Linked DNA regions of Actinomadura rubteroloni. The protein of the gene in region 1 binds, or shares a complex with, the protein of each later gene. Links are inferred from orthologs where the notes say so. Each region holds a gene or a part of one and is shown in the gene's direction. Other genes may lie near its edges.

What was found. The genes of interacting proteins can lie anywhere in the genome.
Region 2: rplI (region 1) and rpmG share a complex: the UniProt entries of both Bacillus subtilis proteins name them as parts of the 50S ribosomal subunit. The link is inferred for Actinomadura rubteroloni from one-to-one orthologs.

The regions. Positions count from the first base shown.
Region 1 is NZ_MTBP01000001.1:774,084-782,000, forward strand. The notes cover bases 2,600-5,576. They hold rplI (50S ribosomal protein L9), read left to right. Parts: upstream 2,600-3,853; coding sequence 3,854-4,300; downstream 4,301-5,576. Other genes in these bases: rpsF (30S ribosomal protein S6), read left to right, coding at 2,625-2,915; BTM25_RS03610 (single-stranded DNA-binding protein), read left to right, coding at 2,954-3,532; rpsR (30S ribosomal protein S18), read left to right, coding at 3,600-3,836; BTM25_RS03625 (peptidoglycan recognition protein family protein), read left to right, coding at 4,451-5,143; BTM25_RS29045 (hypothetical protein), read right to left, coding at 5,146-5,328. In the rest of the region: BTM25_RS03580 (barstar family protein), read left to right, coding at 1-367; BTM25_RS03585 (DUF4190 domain-containing protein), read right to left, coding at 375-749; BTM25_RS03590 (deoxyribonuclease IV), read right to left, coding at 937-1,707; BTM25_RS03595 (hypothetical protein), read right to left, coding at 1,785-2,108; BTM25_RS03600 (hypothetical protein), read left to right, coding at 2,272-2,460; more of BTM25_RS03630, read right to left, coding at 5,577-6,678; dnaB (replicative DNA helicase), read left to right, coding at 7,014-7,917. UniProt on the Bacillus subtilis protein: Binds to the 23S rRNA.
Region 2 is NZ_MTBP01000002.1:1,947,089-1,952,296, reverse strand. What follows is about bases 2,471-5,208. They hold rpmG (50S ribosomal protein L33), read left to right. Parts: upstream 2,471-3,626; coding sequence 3,627-3,791; downstream 3,792-5,208. Other genes in these bases: BTM25_RS20420 (UDP-N-acetylmuramate dehydrogenase), read left to right, coding at 4,821-5,208; BTM25_RS20425 (MaoC family dehydratase), read left to right, coding at 4,366-4,791; BTM25_RS20430 (MaoC family dehydratase N-terminal domain-containing protein), read left to right, coding at 3,929-4,366; BTM25_RS20450 (protein phosphatase 2C domain-containing protein), read left to right, coding at 2,471-3,069. In the rest of the region: BTM25_RS20465 (GlxA family transcriptional regulator), read left to right, coding at 1-583; BTM25_RS20460 (serine hydrolase domain-containing protein), read right to left, coding at 653-1,774; BTM25_RS20455 (hypothetical protein), read left to right, coding at 2,085-2,306; more of BTM25_RS20450, read left to right, coding at 2,326-2,470.

The DNA.
Region 1 (7,917 bases):
GCGCGGCGGCTGGCGCGGCCCCGCCGAACGGGCGGGCTGGCACGTGTTCCACCTGGACGGGCACCTCATCCGGGGCAAGGACGCCCTGCTGCGCCACTGCGCCGAGGCGTTCGCGTTCCCCCGTCCGGCCGACTGGGACGAACTGGAGACCCGCCTCGCCGACCTGTCCTGGCTGCCCCCCGCACGCGGGCGCCTGCTGGTCTACGAGGCGTGGACCGAACTCGCCGAGACCGAGGAGGCGTCCTTCCGCCGGGCGCTCGAGGTCCTCACCCGGACCGCCGAGACGTGGCGCGACACCGGCACCCCCGTGGTGGTGCTGCTCCCGAGCACCACCACGGAGATCGCGGGCGTCCCGAAACTCGCCTGACCGGCCGTCAGTAGGTGCTGCTGCTGCCCGCGCCCGCCAGGCCCATCGCGGCGAACAGGCCGATGTAGAACAGCCAGAACAGGATCCAGCCGACGGACACGATGTAGCCGAGGATCAGTCCGGCGACCGCCATCCCCGAGCCGCCCTCGCCGGTACGCTTGATCTGGCTCTGCGCCACGTGCCCGAAGATGATCGCGAGGATCGACGTCAAACCGCACGCGACGAACCCGATCAGGCCGCAGACGAGCGACGCGGTGGCCATGCCGTTGGTCGGCGCGACGGCCGGCGGGCCGCCGTAGTAGTGGTGCTGCACCGGAGGCGGCTGCTGGGAGTACTGCGCGTAGGGGTCGTGCTGGCCATAGGGGTCGTACGGATTCGACATGGGATTCCTGATCGGGATCGCGCGCGTGCCGCCGTAGGCCGGACTGTGCGCTGGGGGGCTGGGTTCCGGATTATGCCAGTGTGACGTCCCAGGGGGCGGTTTGTCGCCGTCCCGGTCCCTCAGGATGTTAGATGCCGGGTCCGACGGCGCGGTTCCCGGCAGACCGGAAAAACGGAGGTCGGCCTGATCAGGCCAGGCTCTCCCGCAGCCACGCGATGTCGTTCGCCTGCCCCGCCGCGGGCGTCTCCACCACGACCGGCGCTCCCGCCGCGCGCACCACGCCGAGGATCAGCTCGGGGTCGATCGTGCCGCTGCCGATGTTGGCGTGCCGGTCCGCTCCGGAGCCGAACGCGTCCCGGCTGTCGTTGCAGTGGACGAGGTCGATGCCGCCCGTCACGGACTTGATGCGGTCCACGGCGTCGATCAGTTCCTCGCCGGCCGCGTGCGCGTGGCACGTGTCCAGGCAGAACCCGACCTTGCTGTCGATGTCGGTGACGCCCGACAGGATCTCCCACAGCCGGGCGATCCGGTCGAACCGGCGGGCCATCGCGTTGCCCCCGCCCGCCGTGTTCTCGATGTAGATCGGGATCGGCGTCTCCAGGCGCTCGAACACCTTGCGCCAGTTCTCGAAGCCGTTCTCCGGGTCGTCGTCCTTGAGCACGTGGCCGCCGTGGACGATCAGCGCCTTCGCCCCGATCCCCGCCGCCGCCTCCAACTGCTGCTGGAGCAGCTTCCGGCTCGGGATGCGGATGCGGTTGTTGGACGTCGCCACGTTGATCACGTACGGGGCGTGGACGAACACCTCCACGTCCGCGTCCCGGACGGCCTCGATCCCCTCCGGCAGGACCGGCTTCTTCCAGCCCTGCGGGTCGCCGAGGAAGAACTGGACGACGTCCGCGCCGCGCTCGCGGGCGCTCTCGATCGGCCGGTTCTGATCGACATGGGCTCCGATGCGCATGTTTCCGAGAGTAGCCGGGCTCCGGACGGGACGCGTCCGAACGCCCGTACCGGTCGCGCACCGGGTCACGCTCGGGGTCACATGGTGAAGCCGCCGTGCCGCAGCGCGAACCCCGCCCCCACGAAGGAGCCGACCATGCCGACGACGTTCAGCCACCGCTGCCCGGTGGTGACCGACATCATCTGCGAGTACAGCGCGACGGGCAGCCCGATGATGCCGAGGACGAGCCCGGCGACGTGCGTGGCCGAGATGAAGCCGAGGAACAGGGCGACGACGCCGAGGACGAACGCGACCGCGGCGACCATGTTGAACCGCGCGACGACCCGGGCGTGGGCGGCGGTCGTGGCGTGGGCGGTGTCGCCCGCTCCGCTCTCCCGGCCGCCGGTGACGTGCTGCGTCATGCCGACCTCCCCTTTCGGTAGGACCCGGCGCGGCGGCGCTTGCGCGCCGGTCCCGTAGAGATTCCCGGATGATCCCGGATCAACCGGGGGCCGGTCGGCGAAAACGTCGGACGCAGGCGGTACGGTCGAACAAGGTTTCGAGAGACCGGGAGGGCGGAGCGCGATGCGGGAGAGCGAACTGGCGGTCATCGGCGACGTGGAGCTGGTCGAGGAGCTGTCGATCCTGACGACCCAGACGGCCCGGATGCGCGCCCGGATGGCCGACATCATGGCCGAACTCGACCGTCGGCGGACGCACCGGACACCGCCGCCGTCCCGTCCGCCGCATCCACCGCGTCCGCACCGGCGCTGAGCGGGTTCGCCGAGGCTGGCGCGGTCGTCACCGGCGCTTGGTAGCCTGTAGCGGTCCCGCGGCAGGTCGCCCCCATCCGGAGCCGACGGCCGCGGTGGACGCACGAGCCCTCCTGTCACGGAAAGACCGTGACCGCACCAGTCCAGAGGAGGTAGGGACACAGCATGCGTCGTTACGAAGTCATGACCATTCTCGACCCGGCCATTGACGAGCGCACCGCCGGAGCGGCCCTGGAGCCGTTCCTGAACGTGGTCAAGACCGACGGCGGCAGCGTCGAGAAGGTCGACGTCTGGGGTCGCCGCCGGCTGGCGTACGACATCCAGAAGAAGTCCGAAGGCATCTACGCGGTGGTCGACCTGTCGGCTGAGCCTGCCACGGTCAAGGAAATGGACCGTCAGCTCAACCTGAGCGAGTCGGTCCTCCGCACCAAGGTCATCCGCCCCGAGGTCCACTGAGCCACGGCCAGCCCTCACACCAGCCGGAGCGAGCCACCATGGCAGGCGACACCGTCATCACCATCGTCGGGAACCTCGTGGAGGATCCCAACCTGCGTTTCACCCCGAGCGGCCAGGCGGTCGCGTCGTTCCGTCTCGCGTCGACCCCGCGGTTCTTCGACCGCCAGGCGAACGAGTGGAAGGACGGCGAGGCGCTGTTCCTGACCTGCAACGTGTGGCGGCAGGCGGCGGAGAACTGCGCCGAGAGCCTCACCCGCGGCATGCGGGTCATCGTGCAGGGCCGGCTCAAGCAGCGGTCGTACGAGACGCGCGAGGGTGAGAAGCGCACCGTGTTCGAGGTCGAGGTCGACGAGGTCGGCCCGTCCCTCCGCAACGCCACCGCGAAGGTCAACAAGACCCAGCGGCAGGGCGGCGGCGGGTTCGGCGGCGGCCAGGGCGGCGGCGGCTTCAACGGCGGTGGCGGCGGCCAGGGCGGCGGCTTCAACGGCGGCGGTCAGGGCGGCGGCGGGTTCAACGGGGGCGGCGGTCAGGGCGGCGCCCCGGCCGACGACCCCTGGGCCACCGGCGGCGGTGGCGGCGGGGGCGGCGGAGGCTACTCCGACGACCCGCCGTTCTAACCGGCACTTGCACGAAATCACCACGTCCATTCCCGCGTGAGCGGGGCTCTCTCTAAGGAGCACCACGATGGCGAAGCCACCTCCCCGCAAGCCCAAGAAGAAGGTTTGCGTTTTCTGCCAGGAGAAGATCTCCTACGTCGACTACAAGGACACCGGTCTGCTGCGGAAGTTCATCTCCGACCGCGGCAAGATCCGTGCCCGTCGCGTGACCGGCAACTGCACGCAGCACCAGCGCGACGTCGCCACGGCGATCAAGAACGCGCGCGAGATGGCGCTGCTGCCGTACACCAGCACCGCGCGCTGAGAAGGGGGGTCACCGAGATGAAGCTCATCCTGACTCAGCAGGTGTCCGGGCTCGGCGAGCCCGGCGACGTGATCGAGGTCCGCGACGGCTACGGCCGCAACTACCTCGTGCCGCGCGGGTTCGCGATCAAGTGGACGCGCGGCGCGGAGTCGCAGGTCGAGTCGATCAAGAAGGCGCGGTCGGCGCGCGAGATCGCGACGGTCGAGCACGCCAAGGAGGTCGCCGGCCGGCTCAAGTCGATCAAGGTGACGCTGCGGACCCGGACGGGCGCCAACGGCCGCCTGTTCGGCGCCGTGACGGCCGCCGACATCGCCGCGGCCGTCAAGGACGCCGACGGTCCCGACCTGGACCGCCGCCGGATCGAGATCGGCAACCCGATCAAGACGACCGGCACGCACCAGGTCAGCGTCCGCCTCCACGCGGAGGTCAGCGCGACGATCGACGTCAACGTCGTGTCCGCCTGACGCAACGCGAGCACCGACGGCCGGGTCCCCGCGACGGGGGCCCGGCCGTTCCGCGTTCCGGCGCAACGCCCAAGATCATCTGGTTGCCGCCCCCCGCGGCCTGCGTCGATTACCGTCCGTTACAAGATCATGTGCGGACGGGGGTGGCCGGTGGAGTTCACACGGCGGGTGCTGCTCGGGGGCCTGGCGGCGGTGCCGTTCGGGCTGGGCGGCGGCACGGCGGCGGCGGCGCGCAGGCCGGAGGTGGCGGCGCGGGAGCGGTGGGGGGCGGTTCCGGCGACGTCCGCGATCCGGGTGCTGGACCGCGCGCCGGACCGCATCGTCGTCCACCACACGGGCGGAGCGAACGCCACGGACGTCTCGGTCGAGCACGCCTACGAGTTGTCACGTTCCATTCAGCGGTTCCACATGGAGGGACGCGGCTGGAGCGACATCGGGGAGCAGCTCACGATCAGCCGGGGCGGCCAGGTCATGGAGGGCCGCACGGGCAGTCTCGCCTCGATCGCGTCCGGGCGGCTGACCGTCGGCGCGCAGGTGCTCGGCCACAACGAGCACACGCTCGGCATCGAGAACGAGGGCACGTACATGGACGTGGACGTCCCCGATCCGCTGTGGGCGTCCCTGGCCGAGACCTGCGCGTGGCTGTGCGCGGCGTACGACCTGGACCCGGGCGACGCGATCGTCGGGCACCGCGATTTCAACTCCACGGACTGCCCCGGCGACGTCCTGTACGCGCGGCTGCCGGAGCTGCGGCAGGAGGTGGGGGCGCTGCTCGGCCGGCGCGTGCGGGCCGTCCGGCGGACGCGTGTGGCGGGGCGGCATGGCACGTTCCGCCGCGACTGAGGTCAGTCGCGTCCGTAGCGCGTGCGGCGGCGGGCGATGTCGGGGTCGACGGTCTCGACGAGCGTCCACAGGAGGGCGATGCGCTCCACCAGCACGTCCGGCGGCAGGCCGGCGGGACCGTCGGCCGCGAGATCGTCGATGGCCTGCTGGAGCCGGGCCATCCGCTCGCCGTACGTAGAACACATGTTCGGATCGTAGCGAGAGTGATCGTTGTCGCGTCCGTGTTCGCGCTAGTGACGCACGGCACCCGTGACGAGCCAGGCGTCGCCGCGTGCCCGTGCGGTGAGCGTGACCAGCCGGGTCGCCATCCACAGGCCGATCGCGAGCCACAGCGCGACCAGCCCGGCGTGGCGGGCGGCGAGCGCGGCGGGGAGGAAGACGGCGGTGGCGAGGACGGTCGTCCGGGCGAGGTACGCGCCGTCGCCCGCGCCGATGAGGATGCCGTCCAGCACGAAGACCGCGCCCGCGACCGGTTGCATGAGCGCGACGACGATCAGGGACGCGAGCAGCAGGCGCCGCACGTCCGCATCGTCGGTGAACAGGCCGGGCAGCCACGGCCGGACGGCGAGGACGAGCGCGCCGAAGACGACCCCGCAGCCGACGCCCCACCGCACCATGCGGCGGGTCACGTCGCGCGCGTCCGCCGGGTCCGCCGCGCCGAGGTACCGGCCGGTGACGGCCTGGCCGGCGATGGCGATGGCGTCCAGCGCGAAGGCCAGCAGCGTCCAGATCTGGAAGCCGACCTGGTAGGCCGCGATCTGCGGGTCGCCCATGCGCGCGGCGACGGACGTCCCGACGAGGAGGACGGCGCGGAGCGCGGCCGTCCGCAGCAGCAGCGCGACCCCGGCGGTCGCGGCGGTGCGCAGGCCGGCCGTGTCGGGCCGGACGGACGCGCCGTGCCGTCGCGCCGCGCGCAGCACGACCGCGACGTAGACGGCGGCGCTCCCGGTCTGCGCCAGGACCGTTCCAGCGGCGGACCCGGCGATGCCCCGATCGAGGACGAGCACGAACAGCGCGTTGAGCGCGAGGTTGACCGAGAAGCCGCCGACGGAGACGGCGAGGGGCGTGCGGGTGTCCTGGAGGCCGCGCAGGACGCCCGTCCCGGCGAGGACGACCAGCATCCCCGGGATCCCGAACAGGCTCACGCGCAGGTACGTCTCGGCGTGCGGCGCGACGGCGGCGGACGCGCCGAACAGGTCCACGAGCGACGGGACGAGCGGGAACCCGAGCACGACCAGCGCGACGCCGATCAGGGCGGCGAGCCAGACGCCGTCCACGCCCTGCCGGACGGCGGCGCGCAGGTCGCCCGCGCCGACCAGCCGCGCGACCCCGGCCGTCGTGCCGTAGGCGAGGAAGACGCAGAGGTAGACGAGCGTGGCGAGGATCTGCCCGGCGACGCCGAGCGCGCCGAGGCTCTCGGTGCCGAGGTGCCCGACGATCGCCGAGTCCGACAGCAGGAACAGGGGTTCGGCGACGAGCGCGCCGAAGGCCGGGACGGCGAGGCGGAGGATCTCCCGGTCGCGGGGGCCGAGCATGATCCTCCTCACGCGGCCGGGCCGGTAACCGACAATCCCATTTTAGTACTTACACGACATTTCGGGCGAACTTTCTTTCGCCCACACCCGGTGGATGAAGTCCGTGCAGGTCAACCGGTGTTCGCGGCGCGACGGCAGTTGTTGTCCACAGGGGTTGTCCACAGGTCCTGCACACGTTTGACGGCGTGTCTGCACAGGTTATCCACAGGGTCGTCCACATTGCTCTTTGCTCCCCGGGCGCGGGGGCTCGCAGAATGTCAGACGCTCGGGATAGACGTGGGATGAACACACGGCGACGGCGAACGGGGCCGCCGGCGCCGAGGGAGGGGGCCGCCATGAGCGTCACGGACCTCGGCTCTGAGGAGCGCGAGTTCGAACGCACCCCGCCGCACGACATCGCCGCGGAACAGGGCGTGCTCGGCGGGATGCTGCTCTCCCAGGACGCGATCGCCGAGGTGGTCGAGGTGCTGCGCACCGCCGACTTCTACCGGCCCGCGCACCAGATCCTCTACGACGCCGTCCTCGACCTGTACGGCCGGGGCGAGCCCGCCGACGCCGTCACGGTCGCGGGCGAACTGACCAAACGCGGCGAGATCGGGCGCGTCGGCGGCGCGCCCTACCTGCACACGCTCATCTCGTCGGTGCCGACGGCGGCCAACGCGGGCTACTACGCCAAGATCGTCCGCGAGCGGTCCGTGCTGCGCAAACTGGTCGAGACGGGCACGCGGATCGTCCAGATGGGCTACGCGGCGGACGGCGCCGACGCCGACGACGTCCTCGACCGCGCCCAGGCCGAGGTCTTCGCCATCGCCGAGAAGCGCTCCGGCGAGGACTACCTGCCGCTCAGCGAGATCATGCCGGACGCGCTGGACGAGATCGAGGCGATCGGCAGCCGCGGCGGCCAGATGACCGGCGTCCCCACCGGCTTCGCCGACCTGGACTCCCTGACCAACGGCCTGCACTCCGGGCAGATGATCGTCGTCGCGGCCCGTCCCGCGATGGGCAAGGCCCTCGCCCTCGACACCCCGCTCCCCACGCCCACCGGCTGGACGACGATGGGCCGCGTCCGCGTCGGCGACCGCCTGATCGGCGCCGACGGCCGCCCGACGCGCGTCGTCGCAGCGACCGAGGTCATGGCGGGCCGCCCCTGCTTCGAGATCGAGTTCTGCGACGGCGAGACCATCGTCGCCGACGCCGACCACCAATGGCGCACCACCCCCACGCCCCAACGCCACCTCG
Region 2 (5,208 bases), on another replicon or contig:
CGCGACAGACCTGCTGGCGGCCCTGTACCCGGACGTCACCGTCGACCCGGACGTGCTCTACGTCGACAATGGCCAGTTCCTCACCTCGGCGGGTGCCGCCGCCGGAATGGACCTGTGCCTGCACATGATCCGTCGTGACTACGGCTCGGCCGTCGCCGCCGACGCCGCCCGCCTGTCCGTGATGCCGCTCGAACGCGAGGGGGGACAGGCGCAGTTCATCGTCCACGACCATTCTCTCGCGCCGCGGGGATCGGAGTTGGAGACGCTGCTGGCCTGGCTGCGGGAGAACCTCGCCCGCGACCTCACCTTGGGCGACATCGCCGCGCAATCCGGAACAAGCGTCCGCACCCTGATCCGACGTTTCCGCAGCCAGACCGGCACCACCCCGCTCCAATGGCTCCACCGAGCCCGCATCCGCCAGGCGCAGCACCTGCTGGAGACCACCGAGCACTCCGTCGAGCGCATCGGCCACCAGGTCGGATTCGGCTCGTCCACCACCTTCCGCGACCGCTTCAAGCGCACCACCGGCGTCAGCCCGCAGACCTACCGGCGCAGTTTCAGCAGCAAGGCCGCAAGCGCTTGACGGGTCTGCTCGCCGATCCCCGACCTGGAGATGCCATCCATCGCACGCCCCTATTCCGGGCTGTTGGAGTTAGCCGCCGGTGATGAGTTGGCGTGCCATTGCGTCGACCTGGCTGGTTGTTCGCACGTCGTAGTTGCTGAGTTTCACCAGCATCCAGTCGATGGCCGGGTACCATTCCAGATTCGCTGATTCGCCGGGGGAGCCGCCGGTGTGGCCCACGGCCCATTGGCCGTTGATGAGGAACGCGGACGGCGCGTACGCGTTGAACATGGTGGGGAGCTGCGGGCGGCCGGGGGGCGGTGGGGGCGGGAGCGCGGGGATCTTGGGGCAGACGACGAGTTCGGTGTACGCGGGGCTCAGCAGCTTGTTCGATAGGAGCGTCCGGGCGAAGCGGGCCAGGTCGGGCGCGGGCGAGAAGGAGTCCCCGGAGGGCGAGCCCATGAAGAAGTGCTGGTCGAAGGCCTCGACGCGCTCACCGGACGAGGTCGTGGTGTACGGGTTCCCGATGCGTTCGTCGTCGCGCCACTGGGGCATGGTGTAGAAATCCGAGTCGGTCATTCCGGCCGGAGCGAAGATGTGCTCGCGAATGTAGGAGTAGTAGGACTGGCCGGAGATTTTCGCGACGATCTCGCCCAGCACGTGGTAGCCCGAGTTGCTGTAGCCCACTCGGGAGCCCGGCGTGAAAACCAGTGATTCGGTCCGGACCAGTTTGAGCAGGCCGTCCATGACCTGGTCGGCGCTGGTCCACTTGCGTGCTTGATCGAGGAAGCCGTCGGTCTGCATGAAGTCGCCCATGCCGGACGTGTGGGTCAGGAGTTGGTGGACGGTGACCGTGTCGGCGATCTCTTTGGGAAAGCCGCTCAGGTGCGCGCCCAGATAGTCGGTGAACTCTAATTTTCCTTGCTGAGCGAGCTGCGCCACCGCGATGCTCGTGAACATCTTGGTGATGGAGCCGAGCGCGTAGATGGTGTCCGGGCCGTTCGGCACGGCCTTCTTCTTGTCCGCCATGCCGTGGGCGCGGGCCAGCACCGGACGGTTCCCGTGCATGAGCAGGACATTGCCGGAGAAGTCGTCCTGCGCGGCCAGCCGGGCCACGAACCGGTCGAACTCGCCGCCCGGTCGCAGAGCGCGGGGCACGGGGCCGGGGTGGGGCGGGCCGGCGGCGCGGGCCGGGCCCGCCAGTGCCGCCATGCCGGCGAGTGTCATGGGGACGGCGCCCAGCGTGCCGAGTGCTGTGCGTCGTGACGGTGGAATTCCTGCCATGCGCGTCTCCTTGGGAGGACTGGCGGGCCGAGCGGCCTGTCCGACATGCAACACGGCCGAATGTCGCTTCTGCGTAAGGCCGAACGTTCGCCCTGCCCTCGGGATCGCCTGTGCCGCGGGCCGTGGACGATGGGGGGAGTCTGCGGGATGCTGTGGGTGTGAGGGGGAGTGTGGGCGAACGGGGTGAGGTTCCGCCGGACGGGTGGGCGAGCGGCTGCGCAGGAACGGGGAACCGCCGGTGAGCGGCAAGCGCGACCGGTGCGGCGACGAGCCGTGCGCCTGGTGCGATCGCGACGGCTGGGCGTGCCGGTTCTGCGGCGGGACGGGCTGGTGGCGTCCGGAGATGCCCGAGCGGGACGCCGCCGGTGCCCTCAACTGGGTCCGGGTGGACGAGCCCTGTCGCATGTGCGGCAACACCGGCAAGGAGCACAACCCCCTCGAAGGGCCGGTTCCGGCGTAGCCACGGCAGAATGGCCGGGGTGGACGTCCGTATGGCCACCGAGCCCACGCCCGGCCTGATCAACGAGGACTTCGCGGCGGCGGGGGACGGCTGGGCCGTCGTGCTCGACGGCGCCACCCAGCACCCGGAGGTGACCACCGGGTGCGCGCACGGGCCGGCCTGGCTGGTGCGCCGACTCGGCGGCGTGCTCGCGGCCCGCCTCGCCGCGCAGGACGAAGCAGGCCTCGCCGAGATCCTCGAAGAGGCCATCCACCGCGTCCGGGAACAGCATGAAGGCTGCGACCTGGACAATCCGGATAGCCCGTCGTCCACGGTCGCGATGGTCCGGTGGGACGAAGGCCGCCTGGACTGGCTGGTGCTCGCAGATTCCCCGATCGTCCTGGACGACAGGGACGTCCAGGTCATCCGGGACGACCGCGTCGACCGCCTGCCCGCCTACGACCTGGAGACGGTCCGCAGGTCGCGCAACAGCGAAGGCGGCTTCTGGGTGGCCGCCGCAAGGCCGGAAGCGGCCCGGCACGCGCTCACCGGGACGGCGACGAACGTCAGGCGGGCCGCGCTGCTGTCCGACGGCGCCGCGCGCCTGGTCGAACGCTTCCGCACGACGACCTGGCGAGGCCTTCTCGACCTCGTCGAAGAGCAGGGACCGAGCGAGCTGATCCGCCGGACAAGAGCCGCCGAACAAGCCCATGACCTGCCCGGACGGCGAGGGAAGCCGCATGACGACGCCACCGTCATCTATCTCGGCGGAACGCCCGCATGACCCCGGCGGAAGTGATGTCGCACCCGCGTGCGCGGCCGTGTATGGTTACACCCGTCGCCGCGACCGCGAGGCCGCAGGACGACGAGGCCCCTTTAGCTCAGTCGGCAGAGCGTCTCCATGGTAAGGAGAAGGTCTACGGTTCGATTCCGTAAAGGGGCTCACCAGGTCAGAGGCCAGTTTCCGCGCGGAGGCTGGCCTTTCCCGTTCCGTCTGGGGACGGCCACCGCGCGATTCGCAGGTCATCCCCGCAGGCGGTATCCTGGGGTCGGTCGGATCGTCCGGAACCGGGTCGTCTCGCGCAACTCGGATTCCAGGGTCGCAGCGGACATCGGGTATCCTGGCGCCCGGTCACGCTGACCATCTCGGCGGGGTAGCTCAGTCAGGCAGAGCAAGCGGCTCATAATCGCTGTGTCGCCGGTTCAAGTCCGGCCCTCGCTACTACCTTGGCCTCTCGCCCCCGGCAACGACGGGGGCGGGCGGGCCTGGTTGCTCCGACCGGTCGCCCGAGCAGGGCGGCCGACGTCACGTCCCTGTACCTAGCAGAAAGGCACTCCATCGTGGCTGCCACCGACGTACGGCCGAAGATCACGCTGGCCTGCCAGGAGTGCAAGCACCGCAACTACATCACGCGGAAGAACCGGCGCAACGACCCGGACCGCATGGAGCTCAAGAAGTACTGCCCGAACTGCCGCTGCCACCGCGCGCACCGCGAGACGCGCTGACCCAGACGGCGTTCGCCCGGCGTCCGTTCAGCCCGTCCCCGCATACGCCGGGGGCGGGCTGAACGCCGTTCTGTTAGGGTCCCTGGCAGAGCGGATGGCGGGCGCTCGGCGCCCGGTCGGGCGGGAGGACGAACGGCATGGCACTGAACCGGGACTTCATCGGACGAAGCTTCCCGCCCTCCGAGCCGTACGAGGTCAGCCGGGTGAAGATCCGCGAGTTCGCGGACGCCATCGGCGACCCGAACCCGGTCTACCGCGACCCCGAGGCGGCCAAGGCGGCGGGGCATCCCGACGTCATCGCGCCGCCGACGTTCCCGATCGTCGTCACGCTCGGGGACCCGGCGCTGGTGGATCCCGCGCTCGGCCTGAACTACGCGATGATCGTCCACGGCGAGCAGCGGTTCGAGTACTCGCGTCCGCTGCGCGCGGGCGACGTCATCACGACGACCACCACGATCACCGACATCAAGGCGATCGGCAGCAACGAGAAGATCACCGTGGAGACTGCCGTGGAGACGACCGGCGGCGAGCCGATCTGCCGGACGTTCAACACGATCGTGGAACGGGGCGCCTGATGGCCGCGCTGGTGAAGTACGCCGACGTCGAGGCCGGCCAGGAGATCCCGGCACGGACGTTCGCGGTGGACCGTGCGAACCTCGTCATGTACGCGGGCGCGTCCGGCGACTTCAACCCGATCCACTGGCGGGAGAGCCACGCGAAGGCGGTCGGGCTGCCGGACGTCATCGCGCACGGCATGTACACGATGGCCCAGGGCGGACGTTTCGTGACCGACTGGGCGGGCGATCCGGGCGCGGTGCTGGACTACGGCGTCCGGTTCTCGTCGCCGGTCGTGGTGCCGGACGAGGGCGGCGCGACGCTGGAGATCAGCGGGAAGGTCGAGGAGAAGCTGGACGGCAACCGCGTCGTCGTGGCCCTCACCGCCCGCTCGGAGGGCCAGAAGGTGCTGACCCGCGCGAAGGCCGTCGTCCGCCTCGCGTGACGGCCCGCCGAGAGAAGGGGACGGACGACGTGGCGGTGTTCGCCGAAGACGTGAACCTGGCCGGATACACGACGCTCAAGTTGGGCGGCCCGGCGCGCCGGTTCGTGGAGGCCACGACCGAGTCGGACGTGGTCGAGGCCGTCCGCGCGGCCGACGAGGCGGGCGAGCCGGTGCTGGTGCTCGGCGGCGGCAGCAACGTGGTCGTCGCCGACGCGGGGTTCCCCGGGACGGTCGTCCACGTCGGCACGCGCGGCACCGAGCGCCGCGCGGTCGAGGGCGGACGGGTCGTGGTCGCGGCGCAGGCCGGCGAGGAGTGGGACCCGTTCGTCGCGCGGTGCGTCGCCGACGGGCTGGCCGGCGTGGAGTGCCTGGCGGGCATCCCCGGACGGGTCGGCGCGACACCGATCCAGAACGTCG